DNA from 2 places in the Limosilactobacillus ingluviei str. Autruche 4 genome. Region 2 is predicted to be linked to the other one. Evidence: predicted binding sites of a transcription regulator. Region 2 holds the regulator's gene; the other holds the start of a gene.
The links. The regulator HrcA, encoded in region 2, represses chaperone genes, less so after heat shock. The targets are predictions, from matches to a motif close to TTAGCACTCNNNNNNNNNGAGTGCTAA.
Positions count from the first base shown of each region.

Region 1: the regulator HrcA is predicted to act here: its motif matches at 5,263-5,289, upstream of clpP (ATP-dependent Clp endopeptidase proteolytic subunit ClpP).

Region 1 is NZ_HE997177.1:52,058-61,026, forward strand. Features, by position in the region: gene BN54_RS09005 (hypothetical protein) at 1-612, shown strand, start outside; gene map (type I methionyl aminopeptidase) at 676-1,533, opposite strand; gene BN54_RS09015 (flavodoxin) at 1,675-2,127, shown strand; gene BN54_RS09020 (GtrA family protein) at 2,127-2,570, shown strand; gene scrK (fructokinase ScrK) at 2,632-3,507, opposite strand; gene BN54_RS09030 (glucose-6-phosphate isomerase) at 3,624-4,982, opposite strand; gene clpP (ATP-dependent Clp endopeptidase proteolytic subunit ClpP) at 5,305-5,895, shown strand; gene BN54_RS09040 (M48 family metallopeptidase) at 5,965-6,858, opposite strand; gene galU (UTP--glucose-1-phosphate uridylyltransferase GalU) at 6,917-7,825, opposite strand; gene BN54_RS09050 (NAD(P)H-dependent glycerol-3-phosphate dehydrogenase) at 7,879-8,895, opposite strand; gene lgt (prolipoprotein diacylglyceryl transferase) at 8,917-8,969, opposite strand, start outside.
Region 2 is NZ_HE997173.1:798,832-807,800, reverse strand. Features, by position in the region: gene rnpM (RNase P modulator RnpM) at 1-287, shown strand, start outside; gene BN54_RS03955 (L7Ae/L30e/S12e/Gadd45 family ribosomal protein) at 280-585, shown strand; gene infB (translation initiation factor IF-2) at 606-2,783, shown strand; gene rbfA (30S ribosome-binding factor RbfA) at 2,823-3,185, shown strand; gene truB (tRNA pseudouridine(55) synthase TruB) at 3,253-4,152, shown strand; gene ribF (riboflavin biosynthesis protein RibF) at 4,156-5,088, shown strand; gene BN54_RS03930 (amino acid kinase family protein) at 5,237-5,989, shown strand; gene BN54_RS03925 (hypothetical protein) at 6,039-6,410, opposite strand; gene hrcA (heat-inducible transcriptional repressor HrcA) at 6,520-7,569, shown strand; gene grpE (nucleotide exchange factor GrpE) at 7,580-8,155, shown strand; gene dnaK (molecular chaperone DnaK) at 8,180-8,969, shown strand, end outside.

The sequences.
Region 1 (8,969 bases), on a different contig from region 2:
ACCCCAACGTCGCTAACCGCCCCCGCAACGCCGGCCGTGAACGCAACGCCAGCTTCCCTTACCGCCAGTAATCCAACCGTGGTGCTACCCGTCATGGCAGCGCCCCCGGCTCCGGTAGCGCCCCCGCGCAGCCGAACTTCGCTGCTAATCAGCCCCGCTGCCCCGGCCCAGCTGACGACCGACACCCCGGCCGCCGACCAGCCAACGCCAGTGGCCGCAGTTCAACCGGTGAAATCAACCGCCGCACTAGCGCCAAGCTCTGCTAAGCCTAGTCCGCCGCCCGCTGTACTAAGTCCGGTCTCACCGGCCTCCTCCTCCACGGCGGGCGCGCCCTTGGTCCCGCCGCTGACCAACCAGCGCAACATCGCCCCCGCGCCACCCCAGCCTTTACTAGCGCGGGGCCACCACCCTCTCAAGCCGAACCTTGCTAAGGAACCCGTGAGTGCCCCGGCGCTGACCCGGCAGTTACCCCTGAACAGTACCCCCGTAGCGCCGCCACACGACCAGCCCCTTTGGCAATGGGGCGTAATTGGCAGCCTCGTGATTTTAATCGGCCTCCTGGGGGGCCAAATTGCCCGGCGCCGTTATCCCAAAGCGCCGCCTTCCGAATAACCTACGTAAGCAAAAGAAAATGCGCGGCTGAGAAACCCTCTGTTTCCCAACCGCGCATTTATTTTAAGCAAAGTGCTTTTTGACCACGTCCGTGGCAATTGCCCCGTAGTGGGCTAAAAAGCCGGCGTATTCGTCATCATAGAGGTAATCCCGGTCGGCTTTTGGATCTTGGGAAGTCAAGATCTTCGGCCCGTCATCGGTGATCACCAGGGTATGTTCGTATTGGCACGACAAGCCCCCATCGGCCGTCTTAGCCAGCCAACCACTCGGGTCGGACGTATCGGCTTTCCACGTCCCGGTGTTAATCATCGGTTCGACGGTAATCGTCATCCCCTTGCGCAAGCGCAAGCCGTGGCCGGCTTCCCCGTAGTGGGGAACCATCGGGTCTTCGTGCATCGTCGGGCCGATCCCGTGGCCGACAAATTCGCGCACGTCGCCGTAGCCGTGTTCATCTTCCGTGTAGTGCTGGATTGCCGCCCCGATGTCACCAAGCCGATTGCCTACTTGGCACTGGTCGATCCCCAAGTAGAGGGCTTTTTTGGTGACGTCCATCAGTTTGGCAACTTCAGGACTCGCTTGGCCCACTACGTATGACCAGCAAGAATCAGAATAGGCCCCGTCGAGGTTGACGACCGTATCAACCTTGACCAGGTCGCCCTCCTTTAAGAGCAGCTTCTTGCGGGGGAAACCGTGGCAGATTTCGTCGTTAACACTGACACAGGTGGCGTACTTGTAGCCTTCAAAACCGATTTGGGCGGCAATCGCGCCAGCCTGCTTAAAGTACTTGCGGGCAAATTCTTCTAAGACCCAGCTGGAAATGCCCGGCTTGATGATTTGGCGCATCCCCAGGTGCATCCCGGCCAGGACAGCCCCAGATTTTTCCATCGCCCGAATTTCGCGCGGTGATTTTAAACTAATCATTCTAAATGCTTACTCCTTTGATTCCCGTTTTCAACCAACGAGATAAAATAAAACTTCAATCTTAAGTATATCACCAGAATCCAAAAAAGGAGTGTGATATACTTTCTTTGATTACGAATAAGAAAGAAACAGGTGAAGAACATGACAAAAGCAGTGGTAGTGTTTGCTACAATTACTGGCAACAACGAAGACGTTGCCGACCTGATCACCGACGCCCTGGAAAACCTCGGCGTTGACGTTGACGAAAAGGAAATCACGATGGCCGACGTCGCCGATTTTGAGGACGCCGACATCTGCGTGGTCTGCCCCTACACTTACGACGAAGGGGCCCTGCCAGAAGAAGGCTTGGACTTTTATGACGACCTAAAGGAAGCCGACTTAAGCGGCAAAATTTACGGGGTCGCCGGTTCGGGCGATACCTTCTACGCCGATGATTACTGCCGGGCCGTTGACGACTTCGGCGCCGCCTTTGAAAGCGCCGGGGCCACCAAAGGGGCCGAATACGTCCACATCGACCTCGCCCCGGAGGGTGACGACGTCGACACGCTGGACGCCTTTGCCGCCAGCCTGGTTGAAAAGGCGGCGGGCAAGTAATGGCCGCCCTGACTGCCCTGTGGCAGAAGTACAAAAGCATCATCGCCTACCTCTTTTGGGGCGTGGTGACGACGATCGTCAACCTCGCTTCCTACCAGTGGTTGAGTACTGGTTTGCACTGGCACTTTGAAGTGGCGACCGTGATTGCCTGGTTCTTATCCGTCTTGGTGGCTTACTTTACCAATAAGGTCTGGGTCTTTAACTCCCCATACACCACCTGGCGGGCCTTCTGGGACGAACTGGTGCAGTTCTTCTTCTACCGTGGGTTGACCTTATTATTAGACATGGCGATTGTCTTTATCGGGGTCTCGTGGTTGGGCTTTACGTCCTCGTTGGGGCAATTTATTGTGAAGGTCATTGACAATGTCCTAGTAGTGATTGCCAACTACGTCTTCTCGAAGTGGTTGATCTTTAAAAGCAACGCCAAAATGATGAAAAAATAAGCTGAAAGGCGCCGGAAGCATCAAACTTGATGGTTCCGACGCCTTTTTAACGTCCTGGTCTTTAATTCAAGTAGGTCTTCAAGGCTAACGCAAAGTTGCCGACCGTCGCCGAGCCGTTGTGTTTAGCCAGCGGCATCACGATGTATTGGTCGAGGTCGCCGACTTCCACGTAATCATTTAACAAGTCCTTGAATTGGGCCCGCACCTTCTTCAAGAAGGCTTCGCTGACCACGCCACCACCAAAGATAATCTTGGCTGGCCGGAACATCAAGGTCGTATCCAAGGCCGCTTGGGCCACGTAGTACGCCATGATGTCCCAAACGGGATCAGTCAGCGGTACGTCCTTGCCCTTCTTGCCGGTCCGAGCTTCAAAGGTCGGCCCGGCGACCAACCCTTCCAAGCAGTCGCCGTGGAACGGACAGATCCCCTTAAAGTCCAGGTCAGCGGTGTGGCGCTTCAACCGGATGTGGCCCATTTCCGTGTGGCCAACCTCCCCGACAAACTTACCGTCAATCACTGCCCCGGCGCCGACCCCAGTCCCGATCGTGTAGTAAACCAGGGAATTGATCTTTTGGTTAAAGAGGGTTGAAAGGACATATTCCCCGTAGGCCGAACCATTCACGTCCGTCGTCCAGTAGATCGGTAAATCAAAGGCTTGCTTTAAGGTACCGACAAAATCGACGTTTGACCACCCCGGCTTGGGCGTATCGGTGATGTAGCCGTACTTAGGCGAATTGTGGCGGATTTCAATCGGCCCAAAGGACGCGACTGAGATTGCCTTTAAGTCTGGGAATTGCTTAAAGTAGTCAATCGTCTTTTGCAAGGTTTCTTCTGGGGTGGTGGTGGGGAATTGGGTCGTATCTTGGATCCGGTAATCTTCATTGCCGACCGCGCAAACAAACTTGGTGCCCCCTGCTTCTACACTTCCGAGTAACATAGTATTTCCTCCTTTAACTTGGGTCATGTTCACGGTTGGTCTGGTGTTGCAACCGCTTAACATAAACTGGGAAAAATTACCGCCTGGTCGCCCAGACGGTAACCATAGTGATTAAATTATTGGTTGTCAGCCATTTCTTGGCGTAACTTGGCCCCGACTTCTTCGTAGCCCGGCTTGCCCAACAGACCAAACATGTTGGTCTTGTAGGCTTCGACCCCTGGTTGGTTGAACGGGTTGATCCCGTTTAAGTAGCCTGAGATTGCAATGGCCACTTCAAAGAAGTAGATTAAGTAGCCCAAGGTGAAGGCATCTTCCTTCTCGATGTGGACAGTCATGACCGGTACCCCACCAGCCACGTGAGCCGCCACGACGGCTTCGTAAGCCTTGGTGTTGACCCAATCCATGTTCTTGCCTTCCAGGTAAGCCAACCCGTCGAGGTTGGATTCGGTCGCTGGGATGACTTGATCATGGTTTGGCGTATCCAATTTAACGACCGTTTCCATCAAATTCCGCAGCCCTTCTTGGATGTATTGGCCCAAGGAGTGCAGATCGGTCGTAAAGTTGGCACTGGATGGGTAGATCCCCTTTTGGTCCTTCCCTTCGGATTCACCGGCTAATTGCTTCCACCATTCGGCAAACATCGTCATGTTTGGTTCATAGTTTTCCAGCAGTTCGGTGGTAAAGCCCTTCCGGTACAAGATGTTGCGGTAAGCTGCGTATTGGTAGGCCTCGTTCTTGGTCAGATCCGGATCCACGTAGGTGTCTTCGGCGGCCTTGGCCCCAGCCATCAGTTGGTCGATGTCGGCCCCCGAAGCGGCAATTGGCAAGAGCCCCACCGCCGTCAAAACGGAGTAGCGACCGCCGACCCCATCCGGAATCACAAAGGTTTCCCAGCCGGCCGCATCGGCTTCGGTCTTCAAAGCGCCGCGTTGGCGGTCCGTCGTGGCGTAAATCCGGTGGTTGGCTTCTTCTTCCCCGTACTTGTTGACCAGCAGTTCCTTAAAGATCCGGAAGGCAATCGATGGTTCCGTCGTCGTCCCGGACTTGGAAATCACGTTGATCGAGAAGTCCTTGTCGCCAATCAGTTCAATCAGATCATGAACGTAAGAACTGGATAAGGAGTTCCCGGCAAAGACCACCAGCGGAGCCTTACGGGCAGCTGGCGCTTGCGCTTGATAGAAGCTGTTGTGCAAGAAGTCAATGGCCATCCGGGCACCCAAGTACGAACCCCCGATCCCGATAACGACCAGGACTTCGGAGTCGCTTTGGATCTTTTTAGCGGCCGCCTTAATCCGGGCAAATTCTTCCTTGTCGTAGTCGGTTGGCAAGTGCAGCCAGTCGCGGAAGTCCGCCCCGGCACCCGTGCCTTGCCGCAATTGTTGGTCCGCGGCGTTGACCATTGCTTGCATTTCGCCCAATTCGTTATCGTGAACAAATTGCTTCAACGCTGAACTGTCAAATGATACGTGAGCCATGAATACAAAACCTCTTTCTTCCAAAATCAGTTGGGTTTATTTCTACATAATACGATCATATGCGTTTGTGAACCCGTTTTCAATACGCAAAACGAATTTTTCGTCGCCCTTACCGCCCTAATGGTCAATTGAAAATTTGTGGAAGCGGTTTCTTTTGGTGACGCCTATAATATACTTTACTTCCCAGCGTATGTCAACCGGTTAATATAAGATTGGGGGTCAGCTTTTTGACCAAATAATTTGACCTTTGCTGACCTACAGAGTAAACTATTCCTATCAGTTAGCAAACTACGCTAACCACTGCTAATTAGGAGGTTAGAAAATGAATCTTGTACCTACTGTCATCGAGCAATCCTCCCGCGGGGAACGCGCTTATGACATTTACTCACGCCTGTTAAAGGACCGGATCATCATGGTATCCGGCCCAATCGAAGACAACATGGCCAACTCGATTGTCGCCCAACTGCTCTTCTTGGACGCTCAAGACTCCACCAAGGACATTTACATGTACATTAACTCCCCAGGTGGGGTGGTTACGGCCGGGATGGCAATTTACGACACGATGAACTTCATCAAGTCCGATGTCCAAACGATCGTGATCGGGATGGCTGCTTCCATGGCCAGTGTATTGGTCTCCTCTGGGGCCAAGGGCAAGCGCTTTGGGCTGCCACACTCCACGGTAATGATCCACCAACCATCTGGTGGGGCCCAAGGGCAACAAACCGAAATTCAAATTGCCGCCGAAGAAATCCTGAAGACCCGCAAGATGCTGAACGAAATCTTGGCGGCCAACTCCGGGCAAACCTTTGAAAAGGTCCAACAAGATACGGAACGGGACAACTTTATGACGGCCCAAGAAGCGGTTGACTATGGTCTGTTAGACGGGATCATGGACAGCAACAGCCTCAAGTAATCCGGGAATTTAAAAACGGCTGACGTACCATTTCGGCACGCCAGCCGTTTTTTATCGTCTTCAAAAAGCCTATTGGGCACTCGCCTTCAACCGCGCAATCCGCTTCTCCAGCGCGGGATGATCCGCCAGTAAGTTGGCCCACCAACGTTGCGGTGGGGCCGCGTTAAAGGCCAGGCTGTTGACCACGAGGTTGGTTGCCTCTCCCGGGGCGGGCAGGGCCGCCAACTTTTGCAAAGCAGAAATTAAGCCCCGCGGGTCCCGGGTTAAGTCCGCTGAGCCGGCATCCGCCAAGTATTCACGTTGCCGCGACAGGGCAAAAAACATCAGCTTGGCTAAGGGAAAGCCCAGCACCAGCAAGGGTAGCCCCAAGCCCATCACCGCTACCCCGAAGATCACCAAAACCAATTTCAGCCAGCCGCCAACCCGGCTGGCAAATATCCCCCAGCCAAAGGCGACCAGCGTTACCCCCGTCAACAAGACGAGCTGAACCAAGGCCGCCGTCAACGTCGTCACCCGAATGTCATAATTACGGATGTGGGCTAATTCGTGGCCGAGCACCCCGCGCAGTTCTTCTTGATCCATCATGGCCAAGAGCCCGGCCGTGACCGCTAAGCTAGCGTGCTCCGGATCGCGGCCGGTCGCAAAGGCATTCGGCTCTTCGTCGGGCGTAACGTACAAGGCTGGCATTGGCAGCCCGCCCGCCAAGCAGAGTTCTTCAACGAGTTCGTACAAGACGGGGGCGTCCGCGCGGCTGACCGCCTGGGCATTGGTGACCCGCATTAAATAGCGGGTCGCGTGGTAGTAAAAGTACCAAACATAGCCGAGGCCAAAGAGGGCAAAGCCCAGGGCCACTTGCCAGCTAACCTGAGCAAACAAAATCGTGATCGCGATTAAAAGCAGCCCATAGCCGACCAGCACCCAACGGGTATTGCGCTTATTTTGGGCAATTTGGGTAAACAACATGCTTGATTCCTCCAAAAAAGCCAACGCCGAACCTAATCAGCGTTGGCTTTCTAGTTAATTACTTCTTCTTGGCCTTGTCTTCAGCGGCTAACTTCGCCCCTAAAGTCTTAATGTATTCGCGCAATTCGTCCTTGGTTTGCGGATGGTTCAAGCCGTATTCAATGTTGGTTTCCAGCCAGCCAAACTTGTTCCCGGTGTCGTAGCGGTCCCCCTTATATTCGTGGGCAAAGACCCGTTGCGTCTTGTTCAAAGTGTTGATCGCATCGGTTAATTGGATTTCATTCCCCTTGCCCGGCTTGGTGTTTTCCAAGACGTCAAAGATTTCCGGCGTGAAGACGTACCGGCCGATGATCGCCAGATCGGATGGGGCATCCTTGGGGTCTGGCTTTTCCACGAAGTTGGTAACGTTGTAAAGCCCCGGCTTAACTTCAGCACTTGGGTTGATCACCCCGTACTTAGCGGTGTCTTCGTGTGGGACCCGCATTACGGCCAAAGTAGAAGCCCCGGTTTCTTGGTAGCTGGTAATCAGTTCCTTGGTCAGCGGGTTGCCATTGCCGTTGATGTTGTTCAAGTCGTCACCGAGCATCACCACGAATGGTTCGTCGCCAATGAAGGCCCGCGCCGTCAAAACGGCGTCCCCCAAGCCCCGTGGGTGGGATTGACGAATGAAGTAGATGTTGATGTCGGTCGTTTCTTCCACCAACTTCAGCATTTCGTCCTTGTGCTTGGAACGCAGGTTGTCTTCCAATTCTGGATTGGAGTCGAAGTGGTCTTCGATTGAGCGCTTGTTCTTGCCGTCGACCACGACGATATCTTCAATCCCGGATTGGCGGGCTTCTTCGACGATAAATTGGATCGTTGGCTTATCCACGATCGGCAGCATTTCCTTGGCTAAGGCCTTGGTGGCTGGTAAGAAGCGGGTCCCCAAGCCCGCGGCTGGAATAATTGCTTTCCGTACTTGTTTCATAATTTAACTAACCCTCCGTAAATCTATTTGCATGCGCTACCATTTTACCATATTTACTCGACTTCGGACGTAACTTCTCGGCTCATCAGGTTTTTAATCGCCGTTTCGACGTTTTCGTCTTCGTATAAGACCCGGTAGATCGCTTCGGTAATCGGCATTTTAACGTGCCGTTTTTGAGCTAATTCGAAGGCCGCCTTGGTGGTGTAGACCCCTTCAATCACCATCCCCATTTGTTCAATCACGTCCTTGAGCGGCTTGCCCTGACCCAGTTGGTAACCCGCGCGCCAGTTGCGCGAGTTCTTGCTAGTGGCGGTCACCACCAAGTCCCCCACACCGGATAACCCAATGAAGGTCAGCGGGTTGGCCCCAAAGGCCACCCCTAAGCGCCGAATTTCCGCCAAGCCCCGGGTAATCAAGGCCGCCCGGGCATTGTCATGGTAGCCCAACCCTTGCAAGGCGCCCGCCCCAATCGAAATAATGTTTTTCAGCGCGGCCCCAAATTCCGCCCCGATCACATCGTCATTGGTGTAAACCCGGAAATATTGGTTACTAAAGAGGCTTTGCAACAATTCGGCACTGGCCAAGTCTTCACTGGCCGCCGTGACCGCCGTCATGTCATGAATGGCCACACTTTCGGCATGGCTTGGCCCCGACAGGACCACGATCGCTTGCCGGTTGGCAGCCGGAATTTCTTCCGCTAAAATTTCTGACGGCCGCTTGTAGGTCGCTTGTTCCAACCCCTTCGTCGCGTGGGCAATTACCGGTTGGTCCCCACTAGCCGCCAATACTTGGGCTAATTGATGGCTGACTTGGCGCAAGCCCTTGGTTGGGATTACCACTAAGACCACTTGGGCCCCCGTAACGGCGGCGGCCATGTCTGTCGTCGCGTGTAAAGCCGGCTGATAGGTAAAGTCCGCTAAATACTTTTGGTTCGTGTGGTGCTCATTTAATTCAGCCACCTGATCCGGGTTCCGGGACCACAACTGGACTTGATGGCCATTTTCTGCTAACACATTGGCTAAAACGCTCCCCCAGGAGCCTGCCCCTAAGACGGCAATCTGTTTTTTCATCATTCTTTCCTCCAATTCCGCTTAAGCGGCGTACCATGGCAACGTACGCTGGCGCCGCCGGTAAACAACGGCGC
Region 2 (8,969 bases):
AAAAAGTACCGATGCGCAAAGATATTGTTACTGGTGAGATGATGCCCAAGCGGCAGTTGATCCGGGTCGTAAAGAATAAGGAAGGTGAGGTTTCGCTGGATCCAACTGGTAAGAAGCCTGGCCGTGGGGCCTACGTGGGCATCGATGTGGCGATTGCTGAACGGGCCAAGCGCGAAAAGACCTTTGATAAGGTTTTCGGGGTCACGCTAAACCCTGACTTTTACGATGAATTAATTCAGTACGCTGATCACCAAGCGGCCCGCCAAAAGCTGTTTGGCAATGAATAATCAGCTAAAAATCCTCAACCTCTTAGGCCTGGCTCGCCGGGCCGGCCAAATTACCACGGGCGAAGGCGCAGTGATTAAGGGCTTACGAGCCCACCAAGTCAAATTGGTTTTTCTGGCGCAAGACGCCGGCGCGGCCACGACTAAAAAGGTCACTGACAAGGCGCAAACCTATGGCGCCCCCGTTTGCCAATTGTTTACCAAGCAAGAATTAAGCGGCGCAATTGGTCAAGCCCGGACGGTAATTGGGATCAAGCAGGTGGGGTTTGCAAACCAGTTTCAAAAACTACTTAATCAATAATCAAAAGGGAGCGTGAACCTATGGCTAAGGAACGAATTTACGAATTGGCAAAGGAACTCAAAATGCCAAGCAAGGACCTGGTCAAGCTGGCGAATGATCACGGAATGGCGGTGAAAAGCCACATGTCTTCTGTGACGCCGGATCAAGCCAAGCAACTACGCGGCTTGATGCAACCAGCCGCTAAGCCAACCCCCAAGCCAACGCCAAAACCAGCCTCAACCAAGCCAGCGGCGAAGGCTGAGCAACCAAAGAAGGCCAAACATGATGGGGCGGCCAAGGGTGGTCACGATAAGAAAGCCAACAACGGTGGCAACAACGGGGTTCACTGGTTTGGCAACAAGAACGGGAAGAAAAACAAAAAGGGCAAGAAGAACCGGCAAAACCAACGGATGAAAAATATTCAACCTAAGCAACCAACCCAACGCAAGGATAAGCCGCTGCCAGACGTATTAGAATACACGGATGGGATGAACGCCCAAGACTTGGCTAAAGTCTTACACCGGCCAGCCGCAGAAATTGTCAAGAAGCTCTTTATGCTGGGGGTTATGGTGAACCAAAACCAATCCCTGGAAAAGGACACGATTGAAATCCTGGCGGCCGATTACGGAATTGAAGCAAAGGAAAAGGTCCAAGAAGATATCGCTGACTTGGATCGTTTCTTTGACGTGGCGGATCAAGATGAAGCTAAATTAGTTTCGCGGCCACCGGTTGTAACGGTTATGGGGCACGTTGACCACGGGAAGACGACCTTGTTGGACAACATTCGTCACTCCCACGTGACGGCCCAAGAAGCCGGGGGGATTACGCAGGCCATCGGGGCGTACCAAGTTAACTACAACGACCAAGTGATTACCTTCTTGGACACGCCGGGGCACGCGGCCTTCTCTGAAATGCGGGCCCGGGGGGCCAATATCACCGACATTACGGTCTTAGTGGTCGCAGCTGACGACGGGGTAATGCCGCAAACGATCGAAGCCATCAACCACGCCAAAGCAGCCGAAACGCCAATTATTGTGGCGGTCAACAAGGTTGATAAGCCCGGCGCTAACCCCGACAACGTGACGACCCAACTGACGGAATACGGTTTGATTCCGGAAGACTGGGGTGGTGACACGATCTTTGTTCAAATTTCCGCGAAGTTTGGGAAGAACATTGATGAGCTGTTGGACATGATTCTGCTGCAAGCCGAAATGTTGGAATTAAAGGCCAACCCCGACCAACGGGCCGTCGGGACGGTGGTCGAAGCCCAATTGGACCAAGGCCGCGGCCCCGTGGCGACCCTCTTGGTTCAACAAGGGACGTTGCACGTCGGGGACCCAATCGTGGTCGGCAATACCTTTGGCCGGGTGCGGACGATGACCAACGAAAATGGGCGGCGGATCAAGGAAGCCACGCCATCGACGCCGGTGGAAATTACCGGGTTAAACGCCGTCCCAGAAGCCGGGGATCGCTTTGTAGTCTTTGAAGATGAAAAAACGGCCCGGGCGGCCGGGGAAGAACGTGCTAAGCGGGCGCAAGACGAAGAACGGGCCCGGACCAGCCACGTTACCTTGGATAACCTGTTTGCCACGATGCAAAAGGGCCAAATGAAGTCCTTGCCGATCATTATCAAGGCTGACGTCCAAGGGTCCGTCGAAGCCTTGGCCCAAAGTCTGCAAAAGATTAAGGTTGACGGGGTCCGGGTGGACATTATTCACAAGGCCGTTGGGGCGATCAATGAATCTGATGTGACCCTGGCCGAAGCCTCCAACGCCGTTATCATTGGCTTTAATGTTCGGCCAACGCCAAATGCCAAGAGCGAAGCAGATGCCAACCAAATCGACATTCGGTTGCACCGGGTGATCTACAAGGCGATTGAAGAAGTCGAAGACGCCATGAAGGGGATGCTTGAACCGGTTTACGAAGAAGAGACAATCGGGCAAGTTGAAGTGCGGCAGATTTACAAGGCTTCCAAGATCGGGACGATTGCCGGTGGGATGGTCACGTCCGGGAAGATTACGCGCGATGCCAAGGTGCGCTTAGTGCGTGATGGGGTCGTGATCTACGATGGCGAACTGGGCAGCTTGAAGCGCTTCAAGGATGATGTCAAGGAAGTCAAGCAAGGTTACGAATGTGGTTTGACGATTCAAAACTACAACGACATCAAGGAAATGGATGTTATCGAAGCTTACCAAATGAAAGAAGTACCGGTTGAATAATTGACCAGTGAATCACTTTGAAATGAAGGGAGACAGCTTATGCCAAACAAACGTTACCGGGCAGAACGCTTGGCGCAATTGATCCAGCGTGAAGTGGACGATATTTTGTTAAAGCGGGTCCGGGATCCCCGGGTCCAAGACGTCACGATTACCGGGGTGGATGTGACCGGTGATTTGCAACAAGCGACGATTTATTATAGCTTGTTGTCTGATAAGGCTTCCGTAAACGAAAAAGCGCAAGCCGGGTTGGATAAGGCGACCGGCTTAGTCCGGAGTGAATTGGGACCACGTTTGAATATTTTTAAAGTGCCCCAGATTCGGTTTGAAAAAGATGCTTCCGTTGCATACGGCAATCGCATTGATGAGTTGCTGCGGGAACTGCACCGGAAAAACGAGCTCTAATTAACTTATTCAGGCGGTGCTGACGCGGGTTGGCACCGCCTTTTGCTTAAGCGAAAGGAAGAATGAGATGGACGGAATTATTCCACTGTATAAAGAACGCGGCATGACCAGCTTTGATGCCGTAAGTCGGTTGCGCCGCATTTTACATGAAAAAAAGATTGGCCATTCGGGGACCTTGGATCCCGAGGTGGCCGGGGTCTTGCCAATTTGTGTGGGCAAAGCCACGAAGCTGGTTGACCTGCTGATGGCCTCAGGAAAACAATACGCCGGTGAGCTGTTAATCGGGCAAGCGACGGAGACGGAGGATCTAACTGGTAAAGTCATCGCTACGACCCCAGTGGCCGCTCCGATTCCGGCCGCAACGATTGAAGCGGCGATGCAAAAAATGGTGGGGCCGCTGACCCAAATTCCACCGATGTATTCGGCGGTGAAAGTGAACGGTAAGCGCCTGTATGAATATGCCCGGGCGGGCGAAACCGTTGAGCGCCCCAAGCGGCAAGTGACGATTACCAGTTTTAAGTTGACGGCGACAAGTTATGATTCGGCCACCCAAACCCAACGGGTCCGCTTCATCGTGGATTGTTCCAAGGGGACCTACGTCCGCACCTTGGTGGTGGATCTGGCGAAAGCCTTGGGCTACCCGGGAACGATGGCCAGCTTAACCCGGTTAAAAAGCGGGGGCTTTGAACTGGACCAAACCTTGAGCTTGGCCGATGTCCAAGATCAGATGAGTGCCCAATTACTAAATCTCTATCCGCTAGCCTACGCCGTGCGTGACTGGCCTGCCCACGAATTGACGCCGGAACAGTGGCAAACGGTGAAACACGGGGGCTGGTTGCCCCAGACCAGTCTTGACCAACGGCCCGCGCAAGTGGCATTATTTTATCAACAGCGGCTGCGGGCCTTGTACCAACTAAAGGGGACGGTCTACAAGCCATTGAAGATGATTGATTTAGACGAGGATTAAGCAATGGAAGTATACCGAATTCATCATCCCTTACAAACTGATCAATTGCCAGCGGGACCGGTGGTCTTGGCAATGGGTTTTTTTGATGGGGTTCACCGGGGCCATCAGGCGGTGATCCAACGTGCGCAAGTTGAAGCGCGGCAACGAAATTTGCCGCTGGCGGTTTTGACCTATGACAAGTTGCCGGGGATTGTCTACTCAGCTTTTCCGGCGGGCGTCCATTATCTAACCACGCCGGAGCGTAAATTAGAATTGCTGGCGCAACAAGGGGTTGACCGGGTCTACCTAGTCGATTTTACGGCGCGGTTTGGGGCCCTTTCCCCGCAGGCCTTTGTGGATCAGTACTTGGTGGCCATGGGGGCGGTGGTCGTTGTTGCGGGCTTTGATCACACTTATGGGCCCAAGGATGTGGCGACCATGGCCCGCCTGCCCTTTTATGCGGCAGGGCGCTTTAAAGTAATTGAAGTGACCGAGCAAAGTGCGGGGGCGGAAAAAATCAGCTCAACCCGGATCCGCCACTTGATTGACGAAGGGCAAGTGCAAGAAGCGAATGCTTTGCTGGGGTATCATTACCAAACGACGGGCATTGTCGTCCATGGCTTTGCCCGTGGACGGACCTTAGGCTTTCCGACCGCTAACGTGGCTTGGGATCCGGCGGAGCGCTTGCCAAGCGTCGGGGTGTATGCGGTCCGCTTTTGGGTTGATGGCCACTGGTACCCGGGAATGGCCAGCGTGGGCTATAACGTGACCTTTGGCGAGCATAATCAAAAGACGATTGAGGTCTACCTCTTTGACTTTGCGGCCAATATTTATGGTGAGCACGTGAAAGTCGAATGGGTACAACGGTTGCGCGGTGAAGAGAAATTTGCTGACGTGGCCGGGCTGGTGGCACAATTGCACGCGGATGAACGCGCGGCCCGCCAAATTTTAGCTTAAAGTTATTAACCGGGAGGGCGTAATCGCTAATGTGGTGGCGCCCTCCCGGTTGTCGTTCAGGGGATTAATTGAATCTTAAGTAAAGCACCATAAAGTGGTTAGAATTTTAGGGTTTAATGGGGATAAAACCAGTTAAGGGGATGACAGGATGGAGAATTTAATTGTCCAAAAGTTTAGTGGCAAGGTCATGCAAGACGTGACGACCCGCCAATTGGCAATCCGTCAGGTAAAAGAAGTCCTCGCGACGGGCCACCGGGTAATTGCGGTGGTTTCGGCCCCTAAGGGACCCGCCCAACCGTATGCAACGGCTAGCCTGGAAAAGTTGGTAGGGGGTGACTTTAGTGCTTTACAACCGCGTGAATTAGCCCAGTTGGTCGGCACGGGGGAAGTGATTGCGATGTCCTTGATGGTCAACGAAATGCGTCAGCAAGGCTTAAACGTGGTAGGGCTAACCGGGCCGCAAGCGGGGATCTATACTAACGAGCATTATCAAAAAGCCCAAATTGCGCGCTTGGATAAGCAACCAATTGAGCAGGCCTTTGCCGCCGCTGCGCAGGTCGTCGTGGTGGCCGGTTTTCAAGGCCAAAATGCGGCGGGACAATTAACAACCCTGGAAGTGGGCGGCTCGGACATTACGGCGGCGGTCTTAGCGGCAGCTTTTGGGGCCCAACGGTTGGATTTTTTTGTCGATGTGAGTCCGGCGAAGTCACTGCGGTTAAAGCAAGTCACGGGGCCGACGTTAACGACGACTTTGACCTATCAACAATTGGCGCATTCGGCCGGGGCGCAGGTAATCCATCCCCAAGCGCTGAGTATTGCCCAGCAAGCGGCTTTGCCATTGCGCTTGCAACTAGTCAATCGCCAAGGCGAAGCCACCTGGACGATTGTGAAACCCGCTTAAACCAAACGCCCAGCTTTCATGGTGGTGAAGGCTGGGCGTTTATAGTCTATTAATGCCGCTTACTACGGTGGCTGGCAGTCCCTTTGATCTTGTGCACTTGGGTTTTAAAGTGCGGGTGGGAATCGGTGTCTAATTTAAAGTGGCGCAACTTCCCGGGAAAGGGCCGCCCGCTAAAGCGAATCCCCGACCACGATTGCATCGCTGCCGTCATCGTTTGCAAGCCCGTCAACAGTTTGGGATCGCCGGCTTGTTCGGCGGCGGTTTTGATGTCGGTTTGCAGCCGGGTCAGTAAATTCAGGTGGTAGGTCAGTAATTCTTGGGTGAGGGGGGCATTACGGTATTGATTAAAGAGCTTTTGAATCAGCTCCATGGCCTCGACGGCACTTTGGGGCTTGATATAGCGCGCTTTTTCTTGTGACATAAAATTTCTCCAAATACTTTGACTTTTGTTGACTTTTACCGGTGAGGTTGGTATATTATTAATTGTGTTTAGCACTTAGCAACCAAGAGTGCTAAAAGGAAGTGATGAGATGCTAACACAACGGCAAGAGTTGATCCTCCAGGCGATTGTACGTCAGTTCACCGTCACTGGTCAACCGGTCGGCTCCAAGCTTTTGGCGGAGGTATTGCCTTTTAAAGTCAGTTCGGCGACGATTCGTAATGAAATGGTGGTCCTCGAACATGAAGGGCTGGTGAAAAAGGAACATTCTTCTTCGGGACGGGTGCCCTCCAAGCAGGGGTATCGCTATTATGTTGATCACCTCTTGGATCCAGCGACGATTTCCGCAACGGATTCGGCAATGATTCACAATTCCTTGGGGACGGAATTCCAAAAGATTGATGAAATTGTTTCCCATTCGGCAGAGATTTTATCCAACTTGACGTCCTATACCGCGTTTACTCTGAAGCCCGAACAGCAAAATGTGCGGTTGAGTGGGTTTCGATTGGTGGACCTGGGGAATTCCCGCGTCTTGGGGATTTTAGTGACGGATAGTGGCGAAGTTGAAAGCCAATCCTTTACGATTCCCAAACGCGTTGATCCAGAAGCGTTGGAAGCAGTGATCCGCTTGATTAATGATCAGTTGGTGGGCTTGCCACTGACTGAAGTGGTCAAGCGCCTCAATCAAGACATTCCGGTGCAGCTGACCCAGTATTTGGCACAGCCAGAAGGGTTCTTGCGGATCTTTGATACGGTGGTGAACCGGGCTGCCGGCGAGCGCTTTTACGTTGGCGGCCGGTTTAATCTCTTGGGAATGGACGAGCATAAGGATGGCAAAGCGATGAAGGCGATTTATGAATTGCTGGACCAAAGTGAGCGTTTGTCGTCAATGATTGATCTGGATACCGCGGGTGATGAGGTAACCGTCAAGATTGGTTCGGAAATCGCCAAGGATAAGTTGTTAGATGACTATGCGCTGATCACGGCGAAGTATCAGGTTGATCAATATGGGGAAGGCATCATTGCCGTCTTAGGGCCGGCGCAAATGTCATATGCCCGCACGATTGGGTTGGTGGATGCCTTTCGCCATGAACTTGCAAAACGGTTGTTAAACTACTATCATCATTACTATGATTCCTAGGAGGGGTTAGATGGCAGAAGAAAAGCAAGCGGCACAACAATCCGCCGCTCAAGCAGCAGAGACTGCGGCGCAAGCCGAGGAAGCAACGACCGAAGCGCAAGCCGCATCCGCAGAAGAGCAACAAACGGACTTGGCCAAGCAAGTGGCAGACTTACAAGCGCAAGTCGCGGAAAAAGACGACCAGTACTTGCGGGCCCAAGCTGAAATTCAAAACATGACCAAGCGTTTTGCCAAGGAACGCGAAGGACTGTTAAAATACGATGGGCAAGACCTCGCTAAGGGGATTTTGCCGGTCTTAGATAATTTGAAGCGGGCTTTGGAAATTGAAGTGACCGACGAAAGCGGTCAGCAATTGAAAAAGGGCATTCAAATGGTTCACGATCACCTGGAAAAAGCTTTGCAGGACCATGGGGTAACAGAAATCGACGCGCTCAACAAGCCGTTTGATCCCCAAACCTCCCAAGCGGTTCAAACAGTACCGGTTGCGGATGGTCAAACACCGGACACGGTAGTCCAAGTCCTGCAAGCGGGCTACGTGTTAAAGGACCGGGTACTCCGGCCCGCCATGGTGATTGTTGCACAATAATTTTAGAAAAAAGAAGGTAAGAAAATGGCAAGTAACAAGATTATCGGGATTGACCTCGGGACGACCAATTCTGCCGTTGCCGTAATGGAAGGTAACGAACCAAAGATTATTACCAACCCTGAAGGGGGCCGGACGACCCCGTCCGTAGTTTCCTTTAAGAACGGGGAAGTTCAAGTTGGGGAAGTGGCCAAGCGCCAAGCAATTACCAACCCGAACACGATTAAGTCGATCAAGAGCCACATGGGTGAAGCCGGCTACACGGTTGACATCGAAGGGAAGCAATACACGCCGCAAGAAATTTCAGCGATGATTTTGCAATACCTGAAGAAGTATGCCGAAGACTACATTGGCGACACGGTTACGCAAGCTGTCATCACGGTGCCAGCCTACTTTAACGATGCTCAACGGCAAGCAACGAAGGATGCCGGGAAGATTGCTGGTTTGGACGTGAAGCGGATCATTAACGAACCAACTGCTTCATCGTTGGCTTACGGCTTAGACAAGCAAGAAAAAGATGAAAAGATCCTGGTTTACGACCTTGGTGGGGGGACGTTTGACGTTTCCATCCTTGAATTAGGGGACGGGGTCTTCCAAGTCTTGTCCACGAACGGGGACACGCACCTTGGTGGGGACGACTTTGACCAAAAGATCATGGATTGGCTGGTCGCTGAATTTAAGGCTGAAAACGGGATTGACCTGTCCCAAGACAAGATGGCCTTGCAACGGCTGAAGGATGCCGCTGAAAAGGCAAAGAAGGATCTGTCCGGGGTACAAGAAGCGCAAATCAGCCTGCCATTTATCACGTCTGGTGAAA